DNA from 3 places in the Bradyrhizobium sp. LeoA1Lang genome. Region 3 is predicted to be linked to each of the others. Evidence: predicted binding sites of a transcription regulator. Region 3 holds the regulator's gene; each other region holds the start of a gene.
The links. The regulator PhoB, encoded in region 3, activates phosphate uptake and scavenging genes when phosphate is short. The targets are predictions, from matches to a motif close to TGTCATNNANCTGTCAT.
Positions count from the first base shown of each region.

Region 1: a site for PhoB is predicted at 5,360-5,376, ahead of ACZYOF_RS08215 (DUF47 domain-containing protein). Genes of this name have one in related genera too.
Region 2: a site for PhoB is predicted at 2,334-2,350, ahead of ACZYOF_RS10390 (STN domain-containing protein). Genes of this name have one in related genera too.

Region 1 is NZ_JBVAPG010000015.1:57,073-67,596, reverse strand. It holds gene ACZYOF_RS08240 (NnrU family protein) at 1-520, opposite strand, end outside; gene ACZYOF_RS08235 (hypothetical protein) at 739-1,347, opposite strand; gene ACZYOF_RS08230 (peptide chain release factor 3) at 1,573-3,192, opposite strand; gene sugE (quaternary ammonium compound efflux SMR transporter SugE) at 3,347-3,661, shown strand; gene ACZYOF_RS08220 (inorganic phosphate transporter) at 3,662-4,666, opposite strand; gene ACZYOF_RS08215 (DUF47 domain-containing protein) at 4,677-5,321, opposite strand; gene ACZYOF_RS08210 (branched-chain amino acid ABC transporter permease) at 5,624-6,592, opposite strand; gene ACZYOF_RS08205 (branched-chain amino acid ABC transporter permease) at 6,594-7,457, opposite strand; gene ACZYOF_RS08200 (ABC transporter substrate-binding protein) at 7,526-8,746, opposite strand; gene ACZYOF_RS08195 (ABC transporter ATP-binding protein) at 8,786-9,532, opposite strand; gene ACZYOF_RS08190 (ABC transporter ATP-binding protein) at 9,525-10,280, opposite strand.
Region 2 is NZ_JBVAPG010000021.1:62,611-73,134, reverse strand. It holds gene ACZYOF_RS10400 (FecR family protein) at 1-169, opposite strand, end outside; gene ACZYOF_RS10395 (RNA polymerase sigma factor) at 641-1,186, opposite strand; gene ACZYOF_RS10390 (STN domain-containing protein) at 1,450-2,220, opposite strand; gene ACZYOF_RS10385 (hypothetical protein) at 2,624-3,079, shown strand; gene ACZYOF_RS10380 (UDP-glucuronic acid decarboxylase family protein) at 3,081-4,028, shown strand; gene gspM (type II secretion system protein GspM) at 4,074-4,649, opposite strand; gene ACZYOF_RS10370 (PilN domain-containing protein) at 4,653-5,705, opposite strand; gene ACZYOF_RS10365 (type II secretion system minor pseudopilin) at 5,723-6,667, opposite strand; gene ACZYOF_RS10360 (PulJ/GspJ family protein) at 6,691-7,500, opposite strand; gene ACZYOF_RS10355 (prepilin-type N-terminal cleavage/methylation domain-containing protein) at 7,497-7,991, opposite strand; gene ACZYOF_RS10350 (prepilin-type N-terminal cleavage/methylation domain-containing protein) at 7,948-8,397, opposite strand; gene ACZYOF_RS10345 (type II secretion system F family protein) at 8,407-9,612, opposite strand; gene ACZYOF_RS10340 (GspE/PulE family protein) at 9,620-10,524, opposite strand, start outside.
Region 3 is NZ_JBVAPG010000011.1:1,529-12,052, forward strand. It holds gene ACZYOF_RS06235 (acetylornithine transaminase) at 1-771, opposite strand, end outside; gene ACZYOF_RS06240 (GcrA family cell cycle regulator) at 1,271-1,786, shown strand; gene phoB (phosphate regulon transcriptional regulator PhoB) at 1,907-2,614, opposite strand; gene phoU (phosphate signaling complex protein PhoU) at 2,733-3,449, opposite strand; gene pstB (phosphate ABC transporter ATP-binding protein PstB) at 3,461-4,273, opposite strand; gene pstA (phosphate ABC transporter permease PstA) at 4,279-5,124, opposite strand; gene pstC (phosphate ABC transporter permease subunit PstC) at 5,128-6,117, opposite strand; gene pstS (phosphate ABC transporter substrate-binding protein PstS) at 6,311-7,321, opposite strand; gene ACZYOF_RS06275 (ATP-binding protein) at 7,465-8,763, opposite strand; gene ACZYOF_RS06280 (lysylphosphatidylglycerol synthase domain-containing protein) at 8,796-9,851, opposite strand; gene ACZYOF_RS06285 (hypothetical protein) at 10,164-10,460, opposite strand; gene ACZYOF_RS06290 (OmpA family protein) at 10,460-10,524, opposite strand, start outside.

The sequences.
Region 1 (10,524 bases), on a different contig from region 3:
CGACGACGCCGACCGCGACCGCGATCATATCATTGCCGGCACCGCCGACCGGAATCGGCGGGCCGCCGGCATCAGCGCGATGTTTCAGTGAGATGCGGTCGAACACCGCCCAGGCCAGGAACGAGCCGAACAGGATGATCGAGCCGAGATCGCCATTGGCGAGCAGATGCGCCGCCGCCCATAATTTGATGCCGGCGAGCATCGGATGCTTCAGCGTCGTGTAGATGCGGCCGCGGATGTAGGACGCCACCACCAGGATCACGGCCGGCAGCATCAGCGCGATGGTGATGTGCTTCAGGAATGTCGGCGGATACCAGACGTCGATCCAGCCCGTCGCGCGGTAACGGGCAAATCCCCAGATGATCAGCGCGAGCCCGACCGCGGAGACCACCGAATAGGCGATCTTGTAGCCGCCCTCGCCCATCGCATCGATGCAGCGCGCGCGCAGGCTGCGCTGGGTCGTGAGCGTGTGGACGGCGAAGAACAGGACCAGTCCCAGGATCATCACCAGCAGTCCCACGATGTCCCTCCCTCGGCGTGGTGCGTATTGGGCCTTCGGGTATCACTTTAGCGGCGTGGAGTGCAATGCGCCAAAAAATAGGCGAGCCCTTGGCATCGACCCTCCGCGCGGCATACGCGGGCTTGACCCGCGTATCCATCTTCCGCGCAGCGGACAATGATGATTCTTTCGACGGATGGATTGCCGGGTCAAGCCCGGCAATGACAGCGGTGAGGAAGTTACGGCTTCTCCGCCTGCTTGCCCAATTCACGATTGTCGACATAGCGGATCGCGATCGGGCGGCCGGCGAGCGCGCCGCCGAGGCCATTGCTGAATTTGAGTGGCAGGCAGCCCTTCAGCGACGCGTCGATCGCGTTCAGGTAGGTGGTGCGGGTATCTGCGGGAACGCCTGATGTGGCGAAGGTCATGCGCGGCGCTCCGATCATCTCGCCGGAGCGCTTGAAGCTGAAACGGACCGACATCTGCATGCCCCCGCGCGCGTCGTCGGCCGACGGCGGCGTCCAGCAGGAGCGCAGCGCCTGGAAGAGATCGCCGATGGTGTCGAGATCGTGATCGGGCTTCTTGTATTTCTCGGCCTGGTCCTGCGGCGGCACCGTCATGATCGTGAGCTGCAGGTTCTCGCCATAGGGGTAGTTCATCTCGGGGATGCACGGCCAAGTGCTGAACACGCCGCAATAGGACGGCGTGCAGGGTCCTTCCTCCAGCACGCTGCAGGGCGTATGCGCGAAAGGCACCGGGTTGATCTGGTGCCGCCGCCGCTCCGCGGCATGGCCCGCGGAAATTCCGACGACGATGAGTGCGAGGCAGATCACGACGCGTCGCAGCATGAGACAAGCCCTTTGGATGCCGCCCCCAAGGAAATGAGGGCCGCTAGCGGCGTCATCAAGCTGGCGCGCGTTCACTTCCTTGCGTGCGCGGCGAGTTCCGCCCGCACCGCTGTCATCGCCCGACTTGATCGGGCGATCCAGTATTCCATGGACGATTGTGCTTCACCGAGAGGCCGCCGCCTGGGTCCCCCGCCTTCGCGGGGGACGACGGCTGCAGCTAGCGACCTACCCCTTCCGCTTGACGTCCTTGACGTTGGAGAAGGTGATGCCCTCGGCGCGTTCCTGGGTGTAGCCGAGGTAGAATTCGTTCCTGGCCATGAACACGGGATCGCCGTCGACATCGTCGGCGATGGCGGAGTTGTTGGCGGCGACGAAAGTGTCCAGCTTCTTGCGGTCGTCGGAGGAGATCCAGCGCGCGAGCTGGAATTCCGACACCTCGAATTCCACCGGCAGCGAGTATTCGGCATCCAGCCGCGCCTTCAGCACATCGAGCTGCAGCGGGCCGACCACGCCGACGAGAGCCGGAGCGCCGTCGCGCGGGCGGAACACCTGCACGACGCCCTCCTCCGACATCTGCTGCAGGGCTTCCTTCAACTTCTTCGCCTTCATCGCGTCGGTGAGCCGCACGCGGCGGACGATTTCCGGCGCGAAGCTCGGCACGCCCACGAAGGTCAAATCCTCGCCTTCGGTGAGGGTATCGCCGATCCGCAGCGTGCCGTGGTTGGGAATGCCGACGACGTCGCCGGCGAAGGCCTCGTCCGCCACCGAACGGTCCTGGGCGAAGAAGAATTGCGGGCTGGACAGGCTCATGTTCTTGCCGGTGCGCACCAGCTTGGCCTTCATGCCGCGGCTGAGCTTGCCCGAGCAGAGCCGCGCGAACGCGATGCGGTCGCGGTGGTTCGGATCCATGTTGGCCTGGATCTTGAAGACGAAGGCGCTCATGCGCGGCTCGGCGGCTTCGACCTTGCGCAGATCGGAATCCTGCGCGCGCGGCGCCGGCGCGAACTGGCCGAGACCTTCGAGCAAATCGCCGACGCCGAAATTGCGCAGCGCGCTGCCGAAATAGACCGGCGTCAGATGACCCTCGCGGAACGCATCGAGCTCGAACGGCTTGCAGGCTTCCGACACCAGCGCGAGCTCCTCCTTGATCTCGGCGACGTCGAGATTGGGATTGCGGCTGGCGAGATCGGCGATGTCGATCTGCTCAGCCTGCCCGGTCTTGGCGCCGCCGCCTTCGAGCAGGCGCACGCCACCGTTCCTGACGTCATAGGTGCCCATGAAATCGCGGCCGCGGCCGACCGGCCAGGTCATCGGCGTGGTGTCGAGCGCCAGCGTCTTCTCGATCTCGTCCAGGAGGTCGAAGGTGTCGCGGCTCTCGCGGTCCATCTTGTTGATGAAGGTGATGATCGGGATGTCGCGCAGGCGGCAGACCTCGAACAGTTTTCGCGTGCGCGCCTCGATGCCCTTGGCGGCGTCGATCACCATGACGGCGGAGTCGACGGCGGTCAGCGTGCGATAGGTGTCTTCCGAAAAATCCTCGTGGCCCGGTGTGTCCAGGAGGTTGAACACGTGGTCCTGGAACTCGAAGGTCATCACCGAGGTGACCACCGAGATGCCACGCTCGCGCTCGATCTTCATCCAGTCGGAACGCGTGTTCCGCCGTTCGCCCTTGGCCTTGACCTGGCCGGCGAGATTGATGGCGCCGCCGAACAGCAGGAGCTTTTCGGTCAGCGTGGTCTTGCCGGCGTCCGGGTGGGAGATGATCGCAAACGTGCGCCGCCGCGCCACTTCATCGGCAAGCGGGGAACGAGACGGCGATTCGGCTGTCAGGGCAAGGTCGGACATGGCGGTGAGCGTTTGGCAGGGAAACTCGGGGCGATCAAGCCTATTTGGTGATTGCGGAGCGCGAAGGCCAGCCCCATATCGGGCCCGGGAAGGACGACCTTCCTGTTCACGACATCAGCCGCGGGGACGACCCTGCCCTATCAGGAGGGTCGTCATGGCCTGGACTATCTTGCTCATCGCCGGTCTGATGGAGATCGGCTGGGCGATCGGGCTCAAATATACCGAAGGTTTCACACGGCTCGTTCCATCGGTGCTGACGCTTCTGAGCATGGTCGGCAGCATTGTCCTGCTCGGGCTCGCGCTGAAGACGCTGCCGATCGGAACCGCCTATGCGGTGTGGACCGGCATCGGCGCGGTCGGAACGGCGATGCTCGGCATCATCCTGTTCGGCGAGCCAGCCACCGCGCTTCGGCTTTCGAGCATCGGGCTGATCGTGGCCGGCATTGTCGGCCTCAAGCTGGTCACCTGATCAGCGCAGCGCCAACACCACCCAATAGGTGACGGCCGCGACCGCGGCGGCGGCTGGAATGGTGATGACCCAGGCATAGACGATCGAACTTGCGACATTCCAGCGCACCGCCGAGACCCGGCGCGCCGCACCGACGCCGACGATGGCGCCGGTGATGGTGTGGGTGGTGGAAACGGGAACCCCGAGGAAGGTCGCCATGAACAGGGTCGCCGCCCCGCCGGTCTCCGCGCAAAAGCCCTGCATCGGCGTCAGCTTGGTGATGCGCAGCCCCATGGTGCGGACGATGCGCCAGCCACCCATCAGGGTGCCCAGCGCCATCGCGGCCTGGCAGGCCAGCACCACCCAGAACGGGATGCCGAACTCCTCGCCGAGATGTCCCTGCGAATAGAGCAGCACGCCGATGATGCCCATGGTCTTCTGCGCGTCATTGCCACCATGGCCGAGCGAATAGAGCGAGGCGGAGACGAATTGCAGGATGCGGAAGGCGCGGTCGACCGCGAACGGCGTCGAGCGCACCGACAGCCATGACACGATCGCGACCAGCACCAGTGCCAGCAGGAAGCCGATCAGTGGCGACAGCACGATCGCGAGCAGCGTCTTGGAGAGCCCGCTCCACACCGCCGCCGAGACCCCCGCCTTCGCCATGCCGCCGCCGACCAGGCCGCCGATCAGCGCATGCGAGCTCGACGAGGGAATGCCGAGCGCCCAGGTGATCACGTTCCAAACGATGGCGCCGACCAGCGCCGCGAAGATCACGGTGGCATCGACGACCTCGGGCTCGATGATCCCGGTGCCGATGGTGTTGGCGACGTGCAGTCCGAATACGGTGAACGCGACGAAGTTGAAGAACGCCGCCCAGAACACCGCGAAATGCGGCCGCAGCACGCGGGTCGAGACGATGGTCGCGATCGAATTCGCGGCGTCATGCAGGCCGTTCAGGAAATCGAACAGCAGGGCGACCGCGATCAGGATCACCAGGACCGGAAGACCAAGCGTGGCGTCCACGTAAACTGCCCTACACTTGCTCAATCACGATCGAGTTGATCTCGTTGGCGACGTCGTCGAAGCGGTCGGCGACTTTTTCGAGATGATCGTAGATCTCGGCGCCGACGATGAAATCCATCGTGTTGGCGTCGCGGTGCTTGAGGTAAAGCTCCTTCAGCCCGATGTCGTGGAGATCATCGACCCGGCCCTCGAGCTTGGTGAGCTCCTCCGTGATCTGCGTCAGCATCGAGACGTTGCTGCCGATCGACTGCAAGAGCGGCAGCGCGCGCCCGACCAGATTGGCGCATTCCACGATCAGTGTCCCCATCTCGCGCATCGGCGGCTCGAACGCGCGCACCTCGAACAGCACCACCGCCTTGGCGGTCTGCTGCATCTGGTCGACGGCATCGTCCATGGAGGTAATGAGGTTCTTGATGTCGCCGCGGTCGAACGGCGTGATGAAGGTGCGCCGGACGGCGGTCAGAACCTCGCGGGTGATGTTGTCGGCGTCATTCTCGAACTGGTTGACGCGCTGGCAGTGGACGGGCGTCTCGTCCCCACCCTTCAGCACATCCTGCAGCGCCATCGCGCACTGGACGGAGGTCTTGGCATGCCGGGCGAACAGGTCGAAAAACCGCTCCTCCTTGGGCAAAAAGGCTCGAAACCAGCGTAGCATAGGTCATATCCATCGTGCCGGACGGCCGCTCCGCAACCTGTCACAAAACTGTCATAGAACATTTTGTGCAGGAACGGCCAGCGCTCCGCCGCCGGAACCCGGTCATCCACCGCTTTGTGAAAGGGTCCCCGATGCCTTCGAGGGCCCAACGCAGCACGATTGCGTTGGGCTCCATCTCGCCACGCGATCGGTGCCGTAGCCTGGGTGGAACGCCAGCGTAACCCAGGGCCGTTAGTAAACGCGGACGCAGATGTCCCGGGTTACGCGTCCCGCTCCACCCGGGCTACGATGCGTAGCAAGCCCTACAGCGACCGCCTGAGCAAACGCGCGACCTCGCCGATGATGCCGCGGCGGAAGGTCAGCACGCAGGCGACGAAGATGACGCCCTGGATCACGGTCACCCACTGGCCGTAACCAGCCAGATATTGCTGCATGGCGATGATGATGAAGGCGCCGACCACGGGACCGAAAACGGTGCCGAGGCCGCCGACCAGCGTCATCAGCACGATCTCGCCGGACATCGACCAATGCACGTCGGTCAGCGAGGCGTTCTGGGCCACGAACACCTTGAGCGAGCCGGCAAAGCCCGCCAGCGTGCCAGACAGGATGAAGGCAAGCAGCTTGTACTGGTCGGTCTTGTAGCCGAGCGAGATCGCGCGCGGCTCATTCTCGCGGATCGACTTTAGCACCTCGCCGAAGGGCGAGTTGATGGTGCGGTAGATCAACAGGAAGCCGCCGAGGAAGCCGCCGAGCACGACGTAATAAAGCACCGTCGGCTTGGCGAGGTTGAAGACGCCGAACAGAAAGCCCTGCGGAATGCCCTGGATGCCGTCTTCGCCATGGGTGAACGGCGCCTGCAGGTAGATGAAGTAGAGGAGCTGCGACAGCGCCAGCGTGATCATCGAGAAGTAGATGCCCTGGCGGCGGATCGAGATGTAGCCGGTGATGACGGCAAGCCCGCAGGCCGCGGCCGTGCCGATGATGATGCCGAGCTCCGGCGGCAGCGCCCACACCTTCAGCGCATGCGCCGAGACGTAGCCGGCGGTGCCTAGGAACATCGCGTGGCCGAACGACAGCAGGCCGCCATAGCCGACCAGCAGGTTGAAGGCGCAGGCGAGCAGCGCAAAGCACAGCGCCTGCATCACGAAGAACGGATAGATGCCGGTGAGCGGCACGATGGCCAGCAGCACGGCCATTATGCCGAAAGCGACCATCTCGTCGCGCATCGCGCGCGGCGGGACCGGCAGGGTATCGTCGGTGAGTGCTGACATATCAGGCCGCCCGTCCGGTCAGTCCCGTCGGCTTCACAAGCAGGACCAGCACCATCAGGACGAACACGACGGTGTTGGAAGCCTCGGGATAAAAATACTTGGTCAGTCCCTCGATCACGCCGAGCGCAAAACCGGTGATGATCGATCCCATGATCGATCCCATGCCGCCGATCACCACCACCGCGAACACGACGATGATGAGGTCGGCGCCCATCAGCGGGCGGACCTGGTTGATCGGCGCCGACAGCACGCCTGCGAGCGCCGCAAGCCCGACGCCGAGGCCGTAGGTGAGCGTGATCATCCTGGGCACGTTGATGCCGAAGGCACGTACCAGCGTCGGATTTTCGGTCGCGGCGCGCAGATAGGCGCCGAGCTGCGTCTTCTCAATCAGGAACCAGGTGGCCAGGCATACCACCAGCGAGAACACGACCACCCAGCCGCGATAGACGGGCAGGAACATGAAGCCGAGATTCATGCCGCCGCGGAGCGCGTCGGGAATCTGGTACGGCAGGCCGGAAGAGCCGAAATAGTTCTGGAAGATGCCCTGGATGATCAGCGCGATGCCGAAGGTCAGCAGCAGGCCATAGACATGGTCGAGGCCGGACAGCCATTGCAGCATGGTCCGCTCCAGGATCATGCCGAAGATGCCGACCACGATGGGCGCGATGATCAGCGCCCACCAATAGCCGAGGCCGGCGATGTTGAGCAGGAAGTAGGCGCAGAAGGCGCCCATCATGTAGACCGCGCCATGGGCGAAATTGATGATGTTGAGCATGCCAAAAATCACGGCAAGCCCGAGGCTGAGCAGCGCGTAAAACGAGCCGTTGATCAGTCCCACCAGTAGCTGTGCGTAGAGAGCCTGCATCGCGTTGGCCTTCGCCCCCTCCCCCCCAAATGGAGCCCGCCGGCTTCACCGCCGGCGGGCGATGATAGTTACTTCTTGAGCAGCGCGCACTTGCTTTCGGAAAGCGGCGTGAACGCCTGGTCGGCCGGAACGGTGGCGACCAGCTTGTAGAAATCCCACGGTCCCTTGGATTCGGAGGGCTTCTTCACCTCGAACAGGTAGGCCGGATGGATGGCGCGGCCGTTCGGCTGGATCTCGCCCTTGCCGAACAGATCATCCTCGGTCGGGATCGACTTCATCTTCTCCACGACCTTGGCGCCGTCATGCGGATTGCCGCCGAGCGCTTCGAGCGCCTTGAAATAGTGACGCAGCCCCGCATAGACGCCGGCCTGGACCATGGACGGCATGGCGTGTCCCTTCGACCGCTCCGAGAACCGCTTGGAGAAAGCCCGGGTCTGGTCATTCATGTCCCAGTAGAAGGTCTCGGTGAAGTTCAGGCCCTGCGCGACATCGAGCCCCATCGCCTTGACGTCGGTGAGGAACAACAGCAGCGCCGCCAGCTTCTGGCCGCCGGAAACGATGCCGAACTCAGCGGCCTGCTTGATCGAGTTGGTGGTGTCGCCGCCCGCATTCGCAAGGCCGATGATCTTGGCCTTCGACGATTGCGCCTGCAGCAGGAAGGACGAGAAGTCCGAGGTGTTGAGCGGATGCTTGACGCTGCCGAGCACCTTGCCGCCATTGGCGGTGATGACGGCAGTCGTGTCGCGCTCCAGCGCGGCGCCGAAGGCGTAGTCGGCGGTGAGGAAGAACCAGGTGTCGCCGCCGGACTTCACCAGCGCCTGTCCGGTGGAATGCGCCAGCATGTAGGTGTCGTAGGTCCAGTGCACCGTGTTCGGCGTGCACTGGGCGTTGGTCAGGTCCGAAGTCGCCGCGCCGGAGTTGATGTAGACGCCGTTCTTCTCCTTGACGACGTTGTTGACGGCGAGCGCCACGCCGGAATTCGGTACGTCGACGATGATGTCGACCTTGTCGACGTCGAACCACTGCCGCGCGATGGTCGAGCCGATGTCGGGCTTGTTCTGGTGATCGCCGGAAATGACGTCGATCTTCCACCCCTTGGCGAGAAGCCCGGAGTCCTCAACCGCCATCTGCGCCGCGAGCGTCGAGCCGGGCCCGCCGAGATCTGAATAAAGCCCGGACTGGTCGGAGAGCGCACCGATCTTCGCGGTCTTGTCCTGGGCAAGCGCGAGGCCAACCGAGGCGAACGTCAGGGCGGTGCCAAGCAGCAACGCCGAAATCCTGTTCTTCATATGATTGTAGTCCCTCTTGCTTTTCTTGATGTCGGCAATTCAGACGCCGAGATAGGTGTGGAGCTTGTCCATGTTGGCGGAGAGCTCCGAATTGGCAAAACCGTCGATCACCTTGCCGTGCTCGACAATGTAATAGCGGTCAGCGACCGTCGATGCGAAACGGAAATTCTGCTCGACCAGCAGAATGGTAAAGCCCTCCGATTTGAGCCGCGCAATGGTATGGCCGATCTGCTGGATGATGACCGGCGCAAGCCCCTCGGTCGGTTCATCCAGCATCAGGAAACGTGCGCCGGTGCGCAGGATGCGCGCGATCGCGAGCATTTGCTGCTCGCCGCCGGACAGCTTGGTGCCCTGGCTGTTGAGACGCTCTTTCAAATTCGGAAACAGATCGAAGATCTGGTCGAGGGACAGGCCCCCGGGGCGCACGGTCGGCGGCAGCAGCAGGTTTTCGCGCACGTCCAGGCTTGCGAAAATGCCACGCTCCTCCGGGCAGAAAGCGATGCCCTTCCGTGCGATCCTGTCGGAGGACGCGCGGATGATCTCCTGGTTCTCGAAGCGGATCGAACCGGAGCGCTTGCCGATGATTCCCATCACCGATTTCAGCGTGGTCGTCTTGCCGGCGCCGTTGCGCCCGAGCAGCGTCACCACCTCGCCGGCATTCACATGAAAATTGATGCCGTGAAGGATGTGGGATTCGCCATACCAGGCCTGGAGGTCCTGCACGGCCAACACCTTCGCGTCCGCAGGTTTTGCGGCCGGAGCTTCAGCCATTTTCAGCTCAGGCATGACCGGCTCCCAGATAGGCTTCCTTCACGCGCTCGTCCTTGGAGAGGTCGGCATAATGGCCCTCCGCGAGCACCTGCCCTCGCGTCAACACGGTGATGATGTCGGAAAGATTCGCCACCACCGAGAGGTTATGTTCGACCATCAGGATGGTGTATTTCGCAGAAATGCGCTTGATCAAGGCGGCGATCTTGTCGATGTCCTCATGGCCCATGCCGGCCATCGGCTCGTCCAGCAACATCATCTCCGGGTCGAGCGCGATCGTCGTCGCAATCTCAAGGGCGCGCTTGCGGCCATAAGGCATCTCGACGGCGGGAATGTTGGCGAACTCGCTCAAGCCGACATCGTCAAGCAGTTCCAGCGCGCGGGCATTATAGCGGTCGAGCACGCTTTTCGAGCGCCAGAAATCGAAGGAATTGCCGTGTTGGCGCTGCAAAGCGACGCGGACATTCTCCAGTGCCGTCAGATGCGGAAAAACCGCCGAGATCTGAAACGAGCGCACCAATCCGAGACGCGCGACATCGGCCGGCGGCATCGCGGTGATGTCCTGCCCTTTATATGCAATCCGGCCGGCGGACGGCTTTAGGAATTTTGTCAGGAGGTTGAAGCATGTCGTCTTGCCGGCCCCGTTGGGCCCGATCAACGCATGGATGCTGCCGCGACGCACTTTCAACGCGACGTCGCGAACGGCGAAGAAACCCGCGAATTCCTTGGTCAATCCGTGGGTCTCGAGAATGAACTCGTCGGCCAAACAATTTCCCCCTCGGCCTCACCGCGATTGCGCGCGCGGCCAAATTTTTTCCTGATCCGGCTGGTTTTCCGCGAACCCGGAAACCCATCCCGGACCGCCGCCCCCGGCGGCGGAATATGCCGATGCAACATGGGTTAGGCAAGGCGGAAAGCTGAGCACCGAGGACGCACCCCTCATCGGTTCCGTCTTCTCCAATAGTCGAATTGCAGCCGCCCCCGGTTTGTCGCTTCGGAAAGCCGCCATT
Region 2 (10,524 bases), on a different contig from region 3:
GCTGTACTGCTTTCTTGAATGCCGCATCATGTGCCGGGCTTTGCTCACGCCAACGCTGCAACGCGTCCACGTCTGCCCGCGTCGGCTCGTCGGTTTTCAGGCGAACGACCCAATCAAGGGCCTCGTCCAGCAGCGGATTGGATTTGGGTGGGCGGTTCGGCACGGTCACGATGACTCGCTCACTGCCCTACTCCCCAAATCCAAACCTGCCGATAGTATTGGACGTGCATGAGAGACTATATAGATGATTCCATCCGCATCCGGGTACTGCAACGGACCTTTACGCAAATCATCAGGAGAAACAATCGGGAACACCTGCATCAGATGCTTGGACATGACATAGTCGAGAATGATGCAGTGGCGCTGCCTGCGGTTTCGACCTGAACGTGTGCTTGATCGGCTCAGCATTCCCCCGCGAACCTCTCCCGGATATACTTACCGGATCCAAGCGACAACTCTCTCTATTCGATAGACGATCGAAACTCCGCTATCCCGCAGAAAAAACCCGCGAAAGTTGAAAAAACAGGTCACAGCTTTCGACGCGGCGACCGGATGAGACGGGGCCTGAAGGCACCGTTCTGCAGCAAACATCGATGATCGACAAGTGCGGTTTCGGCCCGCGCATTTTTCGATAGCAAATTCAATACGAACGGGGGCGCGGGCCACCGAGACGACGGATCAATGTATAATCGAGACAATTTGCACAGTGGCTCAAGGCCAGCTTCAAATCACTTTCTACCGTTCGCACGCTAACGCCCAGACTGACTGCAACGTCGTGTGCAGACCGTCCCTCGATGCCGATGCCGAGCAGCACGCGGCGGGGCCTGGCGGGCAATTCGGCCAGCGCACGCTTGAAGGCATCAATATCGGAACGTGCTTCGACAACCCGGGCGGGATCCGGCTCGTCGTCGCACACATCGAGCAACGCCTCAACTTCCGATGCGCTGACACGATGGTTCAGAGCTTTCTTGGTATCCTTGGCGATGTTGATGGCGGTGCGGAAAATATAGTCGGACGGACTGCGCACCGGGTCCGCATCAGTCACCCGCTCGAGCCGCAGGAACGCCTCGTGCAGGGCCTCATAGGCGAAGTCCGAAGACCCCAGACGGCGCGTCAGCTTCTTGACCAGTTCGTCGTAGTTCTCGACGAGCTGCCCCCGCAGCCGTACTCGATTGACACCAGCCACGCCTCGCGGCCCCCCCAGACGCCAGCTCGATATCCAGACCGGACTACTACCGGTGGGCTCCTCGTAGCGGCGGCGGATAACACATTTATGACAAAGGTTGAATCCTCCCCAGGGTACAAGCGGGGGTGCGGCTTCCGTATCACAAATGGCATCTCGCTTCACAGATCAGGACGGTTCAAACACCAGCGCTCCACGTTGCATCAAAAACGAGATTGCCGAGCCCATCGCAGGTACGCCGTCCTATCCGCGGGGGCCATCGACATTCATTGCAACGGCTTCACTACAATCACGATACGCACCGGCCGAGGCGTGTTTGCCGGCGCCGACCGGCTGATGGTGAGACCACGCAATACCGTCGCCACGGCGGCGTCCCGCTCGACATCGCCCGTCGATCTGAACAGTTCGGTGCGCTGAACCGTGCGGGACCGATCGATCCAGAGATCAAGGACAGCCCGATAGCTGCCGCCTCGCGTCCTGACATTCTTTTGCAAGGCCTTTTGAATGTCGATCTGCAGACTTTCACTATAATCGTGAAGCCGGCCGACATCGTCGCCGTCATTCGAGGCCCGCACCCTCAACATCCCCAATGACAAATCCGCAGAACCAAGCGGGCTGGCGGGAGGCCCGCCAGTTGTCGCGGATGGTAGAGCAAGGGTGATCGCGTCCGGACGGGTATACTGGACTTTCAAGTCCGTTCCGGCCAACAGCAGGTTCAGCGCCTGCTCGGCCGTAAAGTTGCCCTCAACGGCCGCAGATTTTCGCCCAGTCGCCGAATTGCTCTCATAAAGCACTTGAACACCGGTTCGCTCGCCGTAAGCCTGCAGTGCAATGGCAAGCGGTTGTGCGGGAATATGAAACCCGATCGGCTCCGACACAGTGGCAGCCCGATGTTCTTCGGCAATGGCTGCGCATACGCCGGTGATTACCAGAAGGACGCAAATCCAGGTGAGATGTCGTTGCCCCCGAGAACGTTCGACCGTCTTCCCATCGGTCACAGCACAAGCATCCGCGACATATGATCGAATTGCCGTCATAGCCCCACTTCGCTTTGCCCCAGGGTCTGGTCAGTGTCCTATTTCTAAGCCTTCCGACCAGTCGCTGCTCAGCGCGGCGTAGGCGATGCGCGAGCGCTTTTATATCCGAAGATATGACAGCCGTCTAACAGGCCCTATCGGCCGGGCGGCGGCCAACGTTTCCCACATCGATGACCTTGATCTCGTTAGCCCAGCGAGCGCTTGCGTCTCCGTCCGCGAGCGGCTCGTCGGTACCTCGCTTCAATCACCCCTACGCCTTCACCATCATCATCTTGCGAACACTCATCGCACGTATTTATTCGCTTGAGCATCCAGCGCGCGAGACAATTACAACGCGAAACGCCACAAATCTGCAATGGTACCGACGCTATGCTTCAGCATCCGCTCACACGGCAGAACTGCAATGAATGGCCGCAGTGCGTCACCCCACATGCATCACATGCCTTATCGACAGCTCGTTGTGACTGCGATCGCGGCGCTACTCTCTTCTGCCGCGTCTGCCGCCGAATTCACCATCGTCAATGCTTCGAACATTCCATTGCAGCACCTCTATATATCGCCATGTGGGGCGCGGCATTGGGGGCCAGACCTGTTTACCGAAGCGCTGCCGCCTTCCAGATTTTTCACGGTCTCCAGCGTCAGGCCGGGCTGTTACGACATCCAATTCGTGGTTGCGCCCCGGAATAGCTGCGTCATCGCGGGGGCATCACTGCGCCGCAGCGAGGTCTGGAAGGTGACGCAGTGGACTGTGTTCGGCTCGCAGAGCGGCGATTGCTCCCATGTCGCCGGCTACGTTCCGGCAACGCGACGGCCGTGGAGCTGGCAATCAACATCGGCTTCGGACATGAAGAGAGAGTAACGTGGCAAAGGTGTTGGTGACCGGCGGCGCCGGATTTCTTGGTTCGCATTTGTGCGAGCGGCTCGTCGAGCAAGGCCACGATGTGCTTTGCGTTGACAACTATTTCACCGGCGGCAGGGCCAATATCGCGCATCTCATCGGCAACCCGCACTTCGAGATGATGCGCCACGATGTGACTTTCCCGCTCTATGTCGAGGTGGATACGATTTACAATCTGGCCTGCCCTGCCTCCCCGATCCACTACCAGTTCGATCCGGTGCAGACGACCAAGACCAGTGTCCACGGCGCGATCAACATGCTGGGGCTCGCCAAGCGCGTGAAAGCGAAAATCCTCCAGGCGTCGACTTCCGAGGTCTACGGCGACCCCGAAGTTCATCCGCAGCCTGAGGCTTATTGGGGCCGCGTTAATCCTATCGGACTGCGTTCCTGCTATGATGAGGGCAAGCGCTGCGCCGAGACCTTGTTCTTCGATTACTGGCGCCAGCATGGCCTGCGGATCAAGGTCGTACGAATCTTCAACACCTATGGTCCCCGCATGCATCCAAACGACGGCCGCGTGGTGTCGAACTTCATCGTTCAGGCGCTCAAGGGCGACGACATCACCATCTACGGAGACGGCAACCAGTCCCGCAGCTTCTGCTATGTGGACGATCTCATCGAGGCCATGATCCGGACCATGAACACACCGGATGATTTCAGGGGCCCGATCAACATCGGCAATCCGCGTGAGTTCACAATTCGTGAGCTTGCCGAAGAGGTGATTGCGCTCACGGGATCACGGAGCAGATTGGTGTTCATGCCGCTGCCCTCCGATGACCCTCGCCAGCGTCAGCCGGATATTTCGCTTGCCCGCACCGTGCTCGACTGGACACCGCGGATCGAGCTTCGAAGCGGGCTCGAGAAGACGATTGCCTATTTCCGCGGCGAGATGCGAGCTGCCGCGGAATAGCTCGTCCATCCCCGCCTCTCTTGCGGCCGCCGATCGCATCATCGTTCAAGCAGTTTTCCGACGCCAGAAGGCATGCACGTTCAGATTGACCTTCAAGACGGGGTCGGCACTTGCACGCTCGCCGGAACCGCTCGGTTGCACCAAGAGGGCATCGACGAAAACATAGGGAGCGCCGCTTTCAAGGCGATAAAGCAGGGATTGCAGGTTGGGAAGCGTGGCATTCAACGTAATCTGCACCCGAATGATATCGCCCTTGTCATCGCGATCCGCCGGCGGAACCCCTGACGAGACCAAAACGGCGTGCTGATCCGTCACGAGCTGAGACAGATAGGCCTGAAACTGCGCAGTGGCGAGCCCGCTGGTGGGCGCGTCCAGGAATGCGAGCGCGGGAGCTGCCGAGGGCTGAGTCTGCCGGCTTCGATTGGCGACCGACCGTGAACGCGCCTGCAGGCTCGCAAGCTGATCGCGTTGGTCGGCGAGCGCCTGCAAGGCCTCGCTACGCGTCTGCAATGCTGCTGCGACCGCAACCGTACAGACGATCAGCAACGCACAAAAGCCGCCCACGGCGAAAATCTGCTCGCGGCTGACATCGAGCTTCAGGTTCAGATTCGGCTTCAGCATGGCCTAGCCTCCGTCGATCCTGGCGTGCGCCTCGACGCGCGCCTCGATGTGAAACATGAAGCGCGTGCCGTCGGCGCCGCGTGTTGTGGGAGCAAAGAAATGCACATCCTTCAGATGTCCTGACTGCTCAAGCGGAGCAATCAGCGACGGCGCGTCGTCGGCGAAGCCCACGATGCGCAGCGTCGCACCGTCGAGGTTGAGCTCAGTGAGATGAGAATTATCCGGGAGCGCACGGGAAAGCGCCTCGACAACGATCACAGCCACGGGCGACGTTTCCTTCAAGGCCCACGCGCGCTCGGGAGGCGCGAGCGAAGAGATCGATTGCCGGGGGAGAGCGCCCTTGATCTGGCGCTGCAGCGCCGCGATGCGCGTCCCGACATCTTCGCTTTCGCTGTCCGCGGACGCTGCAGTCATGAAGCCCCAGACGTTCACGATGAGGGTGATGCAGACGGTGGCCGCGATCAAGCCACCAATGGTCTGGCTGATACGTGCGAGGCTCTTGTCGGTCGCATCGGCGAGCCGCGACCACAGCACGACGGGGATAGCCGCGTCGGCAAGACGCTCGCTCGCCACCACGCGATCGACCCGCAACCCCAGCGCACCCAGACGCTGGCAAGCCTCGTCGAGCACCGCGCGCGAGGTGATGAGAACACGCACGTCGAGGCTCGCCGCATCCTCGCTCGGTCCGACATCGAAACCATAGGCGGCCTGGTTCGCGCGCCAGGGGCACAGGCGTTCGATCTGGTTGCGGACGATGCCGGGCAGCAGGTCGCGGGCCTGAGCGGGAACGCTCATCCGGCGCGCGACGAATTCATCGGCGGCGAGTTCCAGGATCACGAAGCGGTTTTGCGCGGCGCGGGCGATGTCGTCGGGCAGCGGACCACCGGCGGGGACGATGACTGACGTTGTTCTTCCCGTCCTCTTCGCATCAGAAACGATCCATTTGTCGCCGTCCTGTTTGTTGCCGTCTTGGGCGACCTTCAGCCAGTTGCGGGCACGGCGGCGCTCCTGCCAGCCGAGCCACAGGCGGGCCAGGATGTCGATCCAGCGCCCCATAATAATGTCGATACGCATCAGCGTGCCCCCATCAGCATGACAGTGTCCGTTGCCACCCCCGGCGACAACGGGTTCCAGGCGAGAACCCGATACGGCTGCTTGTCGTCGGGCAGCAGCACGATGAAGACCTTGGCCTTGGCCGTGTATCCGCCCACAGTTCCAGCGACGAGATCCACCGCGACGGCCTGTCGCCGCTGAACCTTCAGATACTTCTGCGTCGGCCCGAGCAGGAAGGCGAGGCGCTCGGGATCGACCAGCGGCGCGCGCCGCATCTCGAGGAAGGTGTCAAGCCGCGGCGCGTCGACGAACGGCAGCGCCTGGAGCACCGCGACCGGTGCGGTGAGTGGGTTCACGCCATCGCTCCCATACACGGTGATCAGCGGCACTATCGCCGCCATCCAGTCCGCCCTCATTCCGGGAATGCTCGCAAGCTGCCGCACATCGGTGAACGGTGCAGGAGAGGCCGATGCGGCCCGCTGATCGGACCCGGCCTCCGCCTCATCGGACTCGGCCATCTCCTGATCGGGCTTGGCGGCGGCCGATGCCGGCTGTTTCGCCACCTCGTTGGGCCGCCGCTCCTGCCGATCCGAACCACGCAGATCGACGATCCTGTTGGCCAAAACGGTGGCGTCGTCATCCTCCGCCCCGACATAGCGCAACAGCGACGCCAGCAACTCGACAGGCGCCTTTCCGATGTCGATGCGCCCGCCCTCGTCGCTGACGCTGACGCGCACCTGTCCGGTCGACAGCGTAATGGTGGTGCCACGCGCGACCAGTGGCGCATCGCGCATGGCGGCCACCATGCCGGCCGCGGCCTCAAGTCCTGCCGTCAGCAGCGCATCGGCCTGCACACGCTCGCGGTCGATGCCGACGATCCCCACGAGGCTGCGAAACGTGGTCGACGTCGCCATTGCCAGCGCCGAGCACAGCGCGATCGCCCAGAGCACCGTGAGCAGCACCATGCCGCGCTGGTTGTCTCGGCGGCTCATCCGCGCGCCCCCGCCGGCTGGTCCTTCGCAGGCTCGGCCTCCTTCGCCGGCTGCTCCTTCGCCGATTTGGACCCGCGGCCGGTCAGACACGTCGCCTTGGCGCCCGGCCGCGCACAGCCGATCGGCGCATCGGCACGGAGCGCAAACTGCACGGCGGGCACGAGCTCGGCGCCGCTCGCGCGGTCGCGGATCGAGAGCCGCACCAGGCGCGGCGGCAGCGGCTGCCCGCTCCAGGTGTCGCTCCAGGTCACGGTCCCGTCCGTCGCAAGGCTGGCGAAGGCGAACGCGATCTCGACCTTCCCTTCGAGCAGCAGAACGGGGTCGCGCAGCGCGACGTTCTCGAACGGCATGCGCGGCCCTGGCCATGGCGCGCGCCGGCGCACGAGCTGGCTCCTGTCATCCCGCTCCTCGACGGTCAGGCTGACCACCTCCTCGCCCTGCAGCCCGGCCACGGTGCCGCCGGCCGCAACGAACCTGACTTCGGTGGACCCGCCGACGAAGGCGGCCCTCCGATTGCCACCGCCCGCGGACTGCGGAGCGAGAGACTGCGGCACCAGACGCGCCGCGCCGAAATCCGCCGCCAGGCGCTCGATCGCAAGCAGCAGTTGGTCCGCCCGGCCCACCACGCCGGTGCGGCGATCGAAGTTGAGGGCGACGTTGTGGATGAGGGCCGCGGTCGCGACGATCACGGCCGACCCGATCGCCAGTGCGGCGAGCACCTCGATCAGGGTGAAACCCCGCACGCCGCGCAGCGTTGATTTCGGCAGGCCGCGTTTCGGAAGAGTTGGTTTCGCGGTCACGTTCATTCTTCGTCCCTCGGTCCCAGCCGCAGCGTCTCGGCGCTGACCACCTGCCCGGGCCCCCACGACACCTTCGCGCTCACGCGGTAGGCGATCCAGCTCCGGCGCTTGGCGGGGGGCTCGTTCGGTTTCTCCTGGGACTTGTCCACCACGGTCTGCATCAGGCTTCCCTCCCGCGGCACCATGGCGTCGACGAACATCGGCTCGGCCGTGACCGTCCAGCGCAGGCCGGCCGTCTCGCCGTCGCGCGGCCCCTTCGCGAGCGCAATGCGGTCGACGGGCGCATCGAGGATCGCGCGCAGCAGCGTCTGCGCGGCAATGCGGCCGTCGAGCTTGTCGGCGATCCGGCGCGCGTAAAACAGATGCGGACCGAGCACCGACACGAACGCCAAGAGCAGAGCCATCGCGACCAGCGCCTCGATCAGCGTAAACCCTCCGCGCGCGGCGGCGTGGTCACGGCAGATCGATCGCCACGCGACCGTTGTACCAGTTGACATCGACCTCATAGCGCACTCCCTGCCACGAGAACTTCAGCACCGCGCCGGTCGAGGCGCCGTCCGGCTCGAACCGGACCACCGCCTGCCGTCCCGACCATCGCGCGTCGACACCGACCACATCGAGCACCACGTCGCGGGGAATCGCGATAACCCCGCTCTCCCCAACAAGCCGCCGCTCCCTTGCATCGAGCGAAACGCTGCGACTCTGCCCGGTGAGAATCGCCGCGAGCCGTTCACGCCGCAGCAGCGCCGCGGTCTGCAGCGTCAGCGCCTTCATGTTCGCCCGCCCGGTGCCGGGCACCATCGTCACCACCAGCGTGGCGAGAATGGAGATGATCAGCATCACCGCCATCACCTCGATCAGGGTCGAGCCCGCACGCCGATCGTTGATGCCTGCTCGCGCCATCGGCCGCCCCTACATCGCAAGCTCGGTGATGCTGAGCAGCGCGCTCATGATCGATACGATCAGCGTGCCGACACCGATGCTGACCGCGATGATGGTGATCGGCCCGATCGCGCCCATCAACCGGTCGAGACCGATGGCGAGCCGCTGCTCGTAGAATTGTGCGGCGTGTTGCGCGATCGCCGAGAGGTCGCCGGTCTCGTCACCGACCCGCAGCATGCGGACCGCAAGCGGCGGCACGAGATCGCTCTCGGCGAGCGCCTCGATGAAGCGGCGGCCGTTGCGGACCTGCTCGTGCACCTGGTCGACCGCCGCCGCGTAGCGCGGCTCGGTAATGATGTCGCGCAGGATCTTCAGCGCGGCGGGGAGCGCCACGCCATTCTCGACCAATAGCCCCAGGGTGCCAACGAAGCGGGCGGTGCGACGGTCGTTCATCACCCCGGCCACGCCGGGAATGGAGGCGAGCGCACCCACGAGCCACGCCCGCGCCCCCTGTTGCCGCAGGATCAGCCAGCCGACCAGCAGCATGGCGGCACAGACGCCGAGGAAGGTGTCGAGATTGGCGCGTAGCCAAGTCGACATCGTCAGCGCGAAGGCGGCGCCCGCGTTGAGCTTTCCGCGCAGCTCCGTGAAGACAGACTCGAACTGCGGCACCACATAAAGCAAGAAGAAGAACAGGATCAGCAGCGCCGACCCGACCAGGAACATCGGATAGCGGATCGCCGCGCTGATCCGCTGCGACAACTGCTCGCGCCGGGTGCGGTCCTCGACGATCGCCCGCAGCACCACCTCGAGCTTGCCGGACGCCTCGCCCGCCCGCACCATGGCGATGTAGATCGGCTCGATGATGGAGTCGTGGCGCTCCAGCGCTTCCGCAAAGCCGTCGCCACCCGAGACCGCCGAGCGCAGGCCGCCAGCGAAGCGGGCTACCGCCTTGTTGGTGTCGTCCTCCAGAGTCTGCAGCGCAGCTTCGAGCGTCAGCCCGGACCGCAGCAGCAGCGCCAGCAGGCGCATGAAGGTGGTGAGTTCGCGCGGGCGCGGCAATCCGCTGCTTGAGATGCCGCTGCGCCGCGCGCCGCCGCCCGCGATCTCCGCTTCGACCGGCAAGTGGCCGAGATACTCGATGCGCCGCAGCACCTCCTCGCGCGAGGGCGCGTCGACATCACCGAGAATGATCTCGCCGGCCTTGGTCAACGCGCGGTAGCGGTAGTGTGGCATGATCGCCCTACAGGCTCGTGGTCAGGCGGAAGATTTCATCGAGCGTGGTCTGCCCGGCGCGTAGTTTGTTGATACCGTCCTCGGTCATCGTGGTCATGCCCTCGCGCCGCGCCGCGGTTTCGAGGTCGGTGGAGTCGGTTTTCGGGCCGATTGACCGTCGCAGCGCCGTGCCGATCTCCATGATCTCGAACACGCCCTTGCGTCCGCGGAAACCGGTGAAGCCGCACCAGTCGCAGCCCCTGGGCCGGCAGACCACCTCGCCGGCCTCGATGCCAAGCGCTGCATAGCGCTCGTCAGCGACGATATCCGCCGCTGACAGCGAGTGGCTTTCCTTGCAGTGATCGCACAGGATCCGCACCAGCCGCTGCGCCACGATCACCCGCGCGCAGGACGCCAGCAGGAAGCTCTCTATCCCCATGTCGATCAGACGCGTGATGGCGCCAGCCGCGGTGTTGGTGTGCAGCGTCGTCAGCACCAGATGGCCGGTCAGCGCAGCGTGGACACCGATATGGGCCGTCTCGGAATCGCGCATCTCGCCGACCATGATGACATCAGGGTCGAGCCGCATGAACGAACGCAGCGCCGATGCGAAAGTGAGCCCGATGCCTGGATGCACCTGGGTCTGGTTGATGCCCGAAATCTGGTACTCGACGGGATCTTCGATGGTAAGGATCTTGCGGGTCGGCTCGTTGATCACCGCAAGTGACGCCGCAAGCGTGGTGGTCTTTCCCGATCCGGTCGGTCCGGTGACGATCACCATTCCATAAGGTGCCAGCAACGCCTTGCGCAGGATCGTCTCGTCACGCGCGCTGAGGCCGATCTGGTCGAGCGATACCAGGCCTGCCCCTTTGCGCAACAGGCGAATGACGGCGCATTCGCCATGCATCGTCGGCATGGTGGCGACCCGCAGAT
Region 3 (10,524 bases):
GGCGCCGATCGGAAAGCCGCCGCCGAGCGCCTTGGCCAGCGACATCACATCGGGAGTGACCCCGATGCGCTTGTAGGCGAAGAGATCGCCGGTGCGGCCCATGCCGGTCTGCACCTCATCGAAGGCGAGCAGGAGACCGTGCTCGTCGCAAAGCTGGCGCAGCGCCTTGAAGAAGGCCGGCGGCGCAGAGCGCACGCCGCCTTCGCCCTGCACCGGCTCGATCAGGATGCCTGCCGTCTGCGGACCAATCGCGCGTTTCACCGCTTCGATGTCGCCATGCGGCACCTGGTCGAAACCGTCCATCGGCGGGCCGAAGCCCTCGAGATATTTGGCGGCGCCGGTCGCGGCCAGCGTCGCGAGCGTGCGGCCATGGAAGGCGCCTTCGAAGGTGACGATGCGATAGCGCTCCGGATGCCCCTTCGAGAAGTGATAGTGACGCACGACCTTGATCACGCCTTCCATCGCTTCCGCGCCGGAATTGCAGAAGAACACGAAGTCCGCAAAACTCTGCTCGCACAGCCGCGCGGCAAGCTTCTCGCCGTCCGGGCTCTTGAACAGGTTCGACATGTGCCAGAGCTTCGTCGCCTGCTCCTGCAGCGCCTTCACCAGATGCGGATGGGCATGGCCGAGCGCGTTCACCGCGACGCCGGAGGTGAAGTCGAGATAACGCTCGCCTTTGGTCGAGATCAGCCAACAGCCTTCGCCGCGTTCGAAGCCGAGATCGGCCCTGGCAAAAACGGGAAGCAGATGCGACGTGGCGCTGTCGGTCATGGCGATCACTGAAGGGTTTTAGACAAGCCTTTCAGATGAGCCCTGGCGGCGTGCAGCGATGCAGACACGCGGCTGGAGCTCATCCAGCGAAAACAAAACGTGCCGCCTTTGCAGGGCGGCACGTAAAGGCATTCTATGCGCGCGGCGGGCGCTGTCAATCGCCACGAAGCCGCCAGGCTGCGCTGCAAAGTACCGGGTAATCCGCGGGTTTCCAGTGTAGTGGAAAAGCCCGATTGCAATCCCTAAATGTCGGAACATGTGGACGCATAGGCGCGGACTCTTGCGCCAGAGTCACGCCATATTGTAGCGTCTGGCCTGTCGGGTACGACATCTCGTGCGGCAGTTTTGATCCCTAGAGTCCTTTGTGTGCGGCGTACACGTTCGGGTGCGGTTTTCGTGCCCGGCGAGCCTTAAGGGATTCTGCCCGCAGGGATTTTTGAGATTAGGCATCGCAGCGCTGTCCCAGGATCGGCCGGCGCAACGCGAAGGGAAAGATGCGATGACGGTATTGACCTGGTCCGACGAACGCGTCGAGCAATTGAAGAAGCTCTGGGAAGCCGGGCTCTCGGCCAGCCAGATCGCAGCGGAACTCGGCAACGTGACGCGCAATGCAGTGATCGGCAAGGTGCACCGGCTCGGCCTCTCGGGCCGCGCCAAGAGTCCTGCTGCAGCCGCGCCGCGGCAGCGCAAGGCGCGTCCCGCACAGCCGATGATGCGCGTAGCGCGGCCGGTCTCCCGCGGCAACACCGCACTCGCCCACGCCTTCGAGGTGGAGGTGGAAGCGGACCCTATCGCCTACGACAATGTGGTGCCGATGAGCCAGCGGCTGTCGCTGCTCGAATTGAACGAGGCCACCTGCCACTGGCCGGTCGGCGATCCCTCGAGCCCGGAATTCTTCTTCTGCGGCGGCAAGGCGCTTCCCGGCCTGCCCTATTGCGCGCACCACTCCCGCGTCGCCTACCAGCCGGCAGCGGACCGCCGCCGTCCGACGGTCAAGCCGTCACACGGCAAGTAAGCCGACGACAGATCGTAGCCCGGGTGAAGCGCAGCGTAACCCGGCAATGCTGTATCGGCAGGTCCAAATTTCCCCGGGTTACGCTTCGCTGCACCCGGGCTACGGATTGAGGTCGCCGAGTTACGACTGCTCGGCCTTCGCGAAGCGATCATCCAGCGCGTAGCCCGCGCCGCGGACGGTGCGGATCGGGTCCTGCTCGCGGCCGGGATTGAGCAATTTGCGCAGGCGGCCGATGTGGACGTCGACGGTGCGCTCGTCGATATAGATGTCGCGCCCCCAGACGCTGTCGAGCAACTGCTCGCGGCTGAACACGCGGCCGGGATGCTCCAGGAAGAACTCCAGCAGGCGATATTCGGTCGGGCCGAGATCGATCGGACGGCCCGAGCGCGCGACGCGACGCTTCTCGCGGTCGAGCTCGATGTCGCCATAGGTGAGCACGGTGGCGAGCCGCTCCGGACTTGCCCGACGCAACAGGCCCTTCACCCGCGCCAGCAGTTCAGGCACCGAGAACGGCTTGACGATGTAGTCGTCGGCGCCGGTCGCCAGTCCCCTCACGCGCTCGCTTTCCTCGCCGCGCGCGGTCAGCATGATGATCGGGAGCTGCTTGGTCTCCGGCCGCGCCCGTAGACGGCGGCACAGCTCGATGCCGGAGAGTCCCGGCAGCATCCAGTCGAGCACGACAAGGTCGGGAATGCGTTCCTTGAGCCTTGTGTCCGCATCATCTCCACGGGCGACCGTTTCGACATCATAGCCTTCTGCATCGAGATTGTAGCGCAACAGCGTCGTCAGCGCTTCTTCGTCTTCGACCACCAGAATGCGTGCGCTCATCGGCTTGGCTTCTCCTATAGCGGGATGACTCTCTGCCTGAATCGTCATCCCACTCTTCCTTTGATGTTTTGAGCAGGATCTTCTTCGGAAAACCGGCTTCGACTTTCCTGGATGTGCTCTAGTTGCCCGGAACGGTCGTGGCGAACGTCGTCATATCCCCCTTCGGCCGCTTGTCGGTCATCTGCTGACCCTCGATCATGTAGAACACCGTCTCCGCGATGTTGGTGGCGTGGTCGCCGATCCGCTCGATGTTCTTGGCGCAGAACATCAGGTGGATGCAGAACGAGATGTTGCGCGGATCTTCCATCATGTAGGTGAGGAGCTCCCGGAACAGCGAGGTGCAGATCGCGTCCACCTCCTCGTCGCTCTTCCAGACGTTCATCGCGGCCGGCAGATCGTGCGCGGCATAAGCGTCGAGCACGGACTTGACCTGCGACAGCACGAGGTCGGTCATGTGCTCCAAGCCGCGGATCAGCTTCAGCGGCTGGAAGTCGTTCTCCAGCGCGGCGACGCGCTTGCCCATGTTCTTGGCGAGGTCGCCGATCCGCTCGAGGTCGGTCGCCACCCGCATCGCGCCGACGATCTCGCGCAGGTCGACGGCCATCGGCTGGCGGCGGGCGATCGTCAGCACGGCGCGCTCTTCGATCACGCGCTGCAGGCTGTCGATCTCGATGTCGGAAGCGACGACACGCTTGCCGAGCGCAATGTCGCGGCGGATCAGCGCATCGACGGATTCGGTGATCATCCGTTCGACCAGCCCGCCCATCTCCGCGACCAGACGGGTCAGTTCCTGAAGATCGCTGTCGAACGCCTTGGCGGTATGTTCAGAAGCCATGATGTCCCTCCTCAACCGAACCGGCCGGTGATGTAGTCCTGGGTGCGACGATCGCTCGGCGAGGTGAAGATCTTGCTGGTGTCGTCGAACTCGATCAGTTCGCCCAGATACATGAACGCGGTCTTGTCGGAGACGCGCGCCGCCTGCTGCATGTTATGCGTGACGATCGCGATCGTGTAGTCCTCCGACAGCTCCTGGATCAGTTCCTCGACCTTGGCGGTCGAAATCGGATCGAGCGCCGAGCAGGGCTCGTCGAACAGGATCACTTCGGGCCGCACCGCAACCGTGCGAGCGATGCACAGACGCTGCTGCTGGCCGCCGGAGAGGCTCAGGCCGGAGGCATTGAGCTTGTCCTTGACCTCGTTCCACAGCGCGCCGCCGCGCAGCGCTTTCTCGACTCGGCCGTCCATTTCGGATTTCGAGATCTTCTCGTAAAGGCGGATGCCGAAGGCGATATTCTCATAGATCGTCATCGGGAACGGCGTCGGCTTCTGGAACACCATTCCGATCCGCGCCCGCAGCAGGTTGAGGTCGAGCTTGGGGTCGAGGATGTTGGTCTGGTCCAGCATCAGTTGGCCGGTGGCGCGCTGGCCGGGATAGAGGTCGTACATCCGGTTGAAGATCCGCAGCAGCGTTGACTTGCCGCAACCGGAAGGACCGATGAAGGCGGTGACGCGGTTGGTGCCGAGCGCCAGGTTGATGTTCTTCAGCGCGTGGTGCTCGCCGTAATAGAAGTTGAGGCTGCGTGCCGTCACCTTCGGCGGCGCTTCCGGCAGCGATTTCTGGGGAATGGCCGCGCTCGGGCTGGTCGTCGATACGGTCATATCGGTCATTTTGCGCTCCTTTCGGCGCCGAGGATGCGCGCGCCGATGTTGAGCGCGAGCACGGTCAAGGTGATGAGCAGGGCCCCGCTCCAGGCGAGCTCTTTCCAATAGGCGTAGGGGCTCTGCACGAAGTTGTTGATCGTCACCGGCAGGTTCGCCATCGTCTTGGTCAGGTTCAGGCTGAAGAACTGATTGGACAGCGCGGTGAACAATAGCGGCGCGGTCTCGCCGGCGACGCGGGCGGTCGCCAGCAGCACGCCCGTGATCAGGCCGGAGCGCGCCGCGCGGTAGGCGATCCGCTTGATCACCAGCGAGCGCGGAAGGCCAAGCGCGGAGGCCGCCTCCCGCAGCGGGTTGGGGACGAGCAGCAGCATGTCCTCGGTGGTGCGCAGCACGACGGGGATGACGATCACCGCCAGCGCCAGACAGCCGGCCAGCGCGGAGAAGCCGCCCATCGGCACGACGACCGCGCCATAGATGAACAGGCCGATGATGATCGACGGCGCGCTCAAGAGGATGTCGTTGATGAAGCGGATCACCGAAGTGAGCCGGTCATGCTTGCCGTATTCGGCCAGATAGGTGCCGGCAAACAGGCCGAGCGGCGCGCCGATGCCGACACCGATCACGGTCATGATCACCGAGCCGACGATCGCGTTCAGGAGACCGCCATCGGTGGAGCCGGGCGGCGGCGTGTTCTTGGTGAAGACATCGAGGCTGAGGCCGGCGAGGCCGTTGTAGAACAGCGTGAACAGGATCAGCGCCAGCCAAGTCACCCCAAACGCGGCAGCGGCGATGCAAAGCCCGCGGATGATGATGTCGTTGCGACGGCGGGACCTGTAAATCGGATTCATGGCTCAGTTCCCCGCCTTCTTTTCCAGACGCATCAGCATCAGTCGCGCACAGGCGAGAACAATGAACGTCAGCACGAACAGCAACAGGCCGAGCAGGATCAGGCCCGATTGGTGCAATCCGTCACTCTCGGCGAATTCGCTGGCGATCGCCGCCGAGATCGTCGTGCCCGGCGCGAAGATCGAGGAGGAGATGCGGAACGAGTTGCCGATGATGAAGGTCACGGCCATGGTCTCGCCGAGTGCGCGGCCGAGGGCCAGCATGATGCCGCCGATCACGCCGACGCGGGTATAGGGGATCACGACGTTGCGGACGACTTCCCAGGTGGTGCAGCCGACCCCGTAGGCCGCCTCCTTCAGGACCGGCGGCACTGTCTTGAACACGTCGACCGAGATCGCCGTGATGAAGGGCAGCACCATGATCGCCAGGATCAGCGCGGCGTTGAACAGGCTGAGATAGGACGGCGGGCCGCCGAACACCGCGCCCAGCAGCGGCACGCCGTCGAACAGGCGGATCATGAACGGCTGGAAGGTGTTGGCGAGGAACGGGCCGAGCACGAAGAAGCCCCACATGCCGTAGATGATCGAGGGGATGCCGGCCAGGAGCTCAATCGCGATGCCGATCGGGCGGCGCAGCCATTGCGGGCAAAGCTCGGTGAGGAAGATCGCAATGCCGATGCCGACGGGAATGGCGATCAGCATCGCGATGATAGAGGTGATGAGCGTGCCATAGATCGGCCCGAGCGCACCGAGCACCGGCGGATCGGCCGACGGCGCCCAGCGTTGCGTCGACAGGAAGGCGAAGCCGTATTCCTTCATCGCCGGCCAGGCGCCGGCAATCAGCGAAAGAATGATGCCGCCAAGGATCAGGAGCACCGAAATCGCGCAGGCCCGGGTGATCCAGTAGAAGGTGAGGTCACCGAGTTTGAAGGCGCTGAGGGCCTTGGCACGATCGTAAGGTCCGGAGGCTGCCATTACGTCGCTTTGAACGGCCATGTCTGCCACGCCAATCCCCTGTGTTGACTGATACAATAGAAGGGTCGCTTCTTGTCGAGCGATCTTGCCGACGAGTTTATCCGGCGCCGCTTCTGGGTCCGAGGACCAGACCCGGAACCCCTTGGGATTCCGGGATCACTTGCTAGACTCGCGCCCCGGAAGATGACGGGGCGCGAGGCTCTCGATGCGAGGCTCAGCTCTTGATGTCCGAGGCCCAGGTCTTTTCGATCAGCTTGACGACCGCTTCCGGCATCGGAATGTAGTCGAGCTCCTCGGCGGCCTTGCCGCCCTTCTCGAACGACCACTTGAAGAACTTGATGGCTTCGCCCGAAGCCGCCTTATCCGTCGGCTCCTTGTGCATCAGGATGAAGGTCGCCGCGGTGATCGGCCAGGACGCATCGCCCGGCTGGTCGGTCAGGATCACGTAGTAGCCCGGAGCCTTGGCCCAGTCCGCGTTGGAAGCAGCAGCCTGGAACGCAGCAATGGTCGGCTGCACGGTCTTGCCCGCCTTGTTGACCATCGCGGCATAGGTCAGCTTGTTCTGCTTGGCGTAGGCGTATTCGACGTAGCCGATGGCGTTCTTGGTCTGGCTGATGTTGCCGGCAACACCCTCGTTGCCCTTGGCGCCAACGCCAACCGGCCACTCGACCGCAGTGCCCGAGCCGACCTTGGACTTCCAGTCGGCGTTCGACTTGGAGAGGAAGTCGGTGAAGTTGAAGGTGGTGCCCGAACCGTCGGAACGGCGCACGACAGTGATGGCGTCAGAGGGCAGCTTCAGCTTCGGATTGAGCTTGGCAATCGCCGCATCGTCCCACTTGGTGATCTTGCCGAGATAGATGTTGCCGATCACTTCGCCCGACAGCACGAGCTCGCCCGGCTTGATGCCTTCGAGGTTCACGACCGGCACGATCGCGCCCATCACCATCGGCCACTGGACGAGTCCGTCCTTCTCGAGCTGCTCGGCCTTCAGCGGCGCATCGGTGGCACCGAAGGTCACGGTCTTGGCCTGGATCTGCTTGATGCCGGCGCCCGAGCCGATCGACTGATAATTCAGCCCGTTGCCCGTTTCCTTCTTATAGGCGTCCGCCCATTTGGAATAGATCGGGAACGGAAATGTCGCGCCCGCGCCAGTGATATCGGCCGCGAAGGCCGACGTCGAAACGGCCACCAAGCCGGCAGCGACGATTGTCCTAAAGAAATTCATGGGGTGGTCTCCAATCCTGTGAGCGAAGCGCCGGATGCGCCCGATCGCGCTCACGCCGGTCCGTTTAGGAGCGGTCGATGCTCGTTTTACGAAGGTTGGGTGACAGTTGGATGACACATTCAAGCAATTGAAATTGCTTGATTTTATGTCGCTGCGGCGGTCTTCACCTGGGGAAAACAGGCGGTAAAAGTAGCGCCGTTTTTCGGCACGCTTTCGATCAAGAGACGGCCGCGATGACGGTTAAGAATATGTTTCACCAAGGATAATCCGAGCCCGGTTCCGCCCTGGAGGCGGCTGTCGCCGACGTCGACCCGGTAGAAGCGCTCGGTCAGCCGCGGCAGGTGTTCCGGGGCGATGCCGGGACCGAAATCCCGCACCAGGACCCGGATCTCCGGGGCGCCCTCGCCGGAGGCGGCCTCCTTGAGCGAGACGATCACCCTGCCGCCGGAGGCGCCGTATTTCAGGGCGTTCTCGATCAGGTTTTCGAACAGCCGCAACAGCTCCTCGCGGTCGCCCGCGATCATGACCGGCATCTCGGGAAGCTGGATCTCGATCACGACCTGCCGCTCGCGCGCCAGCGGCTCCAGGCCGTCGGCGACCTGGCGGATGATCGGGATCAGGTCGACGCAGGTGTCGGGGCGGACATGGGCCGAGAGCTCGACCCGCGACAGCGACAACAGATCGTCGATCAGCCGCGCCATCCGGGTGGCCTGGGTGTGCATGATGCCGAGGAAGCGCTCCCGCGCCCGCGGATCGTCCCTGGCCGGTCCCTGCAGGGTGTCGATGAAGCCCGACAGCGCCGCGAGCGGCGTCCGCAATTCGTGGCTGGCATTGGCGACGAAGTCGGCGCGCATTTCCTCGACCCGGCGCAGCGGCGTCAGGTCGTGGAAGGTCATCAGCATGCACTTGTCGGTGCCGCCGAACAGGGTCGGCACCGGCACCGGCGTGATCACCAATTCCATCCAGCGATCGACCGGGACATGATCGAGATAGGTGGCGCGCCGCGGCTCGGTGGTGGCGATCGCCTCGCGCAGCGCGGTGATGATCTCCGGCGACCGCAACGCGAATTGGGCCAGCTCGTTCTTGCGCAGCGCCGGCGCCAACTGGGCCGCTGCGGCATTGAGATGGATGACGCGCCCGGCGCGGTCGAGCAGCACCGCCGGGTCCGGCATGCCGGCGACGACGGCGGCAACCGCCCCGTTCTCGACCGGGTTGACGCTGCGGGTATCCTCGCGGGAGGCCGCCACGTCGTGCAGGCGCCAGGGCACCAGCGCCGCGGCGGCGATGCAGAGGAACACCGCAAAAGCGCGGATCAGCGAGAGCTCATCGAGCGCGACCAGCACGCTGAGCGCCAGCCCCGCCGCAAGCAGGACAATAGCCGAGTGCCGCAGCCGGTCGGGCCACGGCGAGAAGAAGGAGGAAGAGGATTCGTGAAGGGCCATTGAGCCGGCTTCTTCCTGTTCAGGCGGCGGCGTCAGGCGCTGGTGTCTCCGCGCTCGCGGACATAAACGGCCTCATGCCGCGGTTTGGCGTCGGAGCCAGCTCCCAAATGGCGCAGGCGCTTGATTCGCGCTCCGAGGATAAGCTCCCGAAACGTCAGCAAGATTACAGATATGACAAAAGGTGAAATATAGTAGAGCATCCGGAACAAAAGCATCCCGCCGAGCAGGTCCTCGCGGTCCATCTGCCAGAGGCCGACCAGCATGGCGGCGTCGAACACGCCGAGGCCGCCGGGCGAGTGGCTGGCAAAGCCCAGTAGTGTCGCCGAGACGAAGATGACGGCCACCACGACAAAGCCGAGATTGGGCTCGTCCGGCACCAGCACGTACATCGCCAAGGCGCAGAACCCGAGGTCGATGATGCCGATGCAGATCTGCAAGAGTGTCAGCGGCCCGCCCGGCAGCGTCACCGTCCAGGGCCCGCGCCCGACCGCCCGCGGCTGGGTCCAGACCCAGACCACATAGGCCACCAGCGCGACGATGATCGTGAATGCCGCGACCCGATTGAGCCAGGGCGGAAGCTGATCGATCGAAGCGGCGGCCTCCGGATGATAGGCAATCCCGATGCCGAGCACGGCGGCATTGCCGAGCCAGAAGGTCAGCCCGGCCAGGAAGCAGATCTTGGCGACGTCGATCGCGTTCAGCCCCCAGGCCGAATAGATGCGGTAGCGCACCGCCCCGCCGGTGAAGACGCTGGCGCCGACATTGTGCCCGATCGAATAGGAGGTGAAGGCGGCGAGCGCATTGATGCGGTAGGGAATGTGGCTGTGGCCGATCGCACGCACCGCGAACAGGTCGTAGAAGGTCAGCGTGAAATAGCCGGCCGCCACGAACAGCGCCGCGAGGGCGATCTGGCGCGGCTCGGTGCTTTTGATGGCCTCGAGCACCTCGTTGGTGTCGATGCCGCGCAGCATGTGATAGAGCACGTAGCACGCGATCGCGATGACCGTGATACTGATCGCAACGCCCAATTTGTGCAGGACCTGCTTCTGGCGCAGAAACGCGATCGCCCTGCGGATTGCTTCCAGCATCTAGACCTCGAATTGCGATCCCGCGACGACGGCTACCGGGCGAACCCCGCCGACGCTCCGCTGTTCCCTCCCGCCTGTCGTAGCGCGTTTCGGGTCGAAGTGGAATTCGTCTGGCGACGATAAAACGCGCATCTTCAACACATTAGGGGGAGTTCATGACAGCAGGTGCACAGTTTTGCTGCATTCTCGCCGATCCGACAAGGAGTTGACACGCAGGCGCGGGCCGTGGCCAGCCCACCACCGATGCGACCGAACGTCCCGGCAGCAGCCATCGGGAGCACGAAACCCGCCTGACAGCCGCAACTCGCCACCTCATCTGGCCGGCTGGCTGCGCGACACCACCCAGTCACGCAGCCACGATCCCACCAGGCATCCGGCGAGATAGAGCGCGAACATGATCAGGAACAGGTCGAGCCAATAGCCGAAGCGGCCGGGAACGATGTGGCCGAGCGCAAGGGCGATCAGGATCGCCGCAAGCAGCGCCAGCCATCGCGCCAGCTTTCGTGACACCCCTTCCCCGCGCTGCACCACCGATATCCAGCCCATCGCAAGGCCGATCAACAGCGCCGCAAGCAGCCAACCCAAGAAGAACGTCGCCAGATAGGCCATCACTTCACCACGAAATCGATGCGGCGGTTCTGCGCCTTGCCTTCTTCGCTGTCGTTGCCGGCAA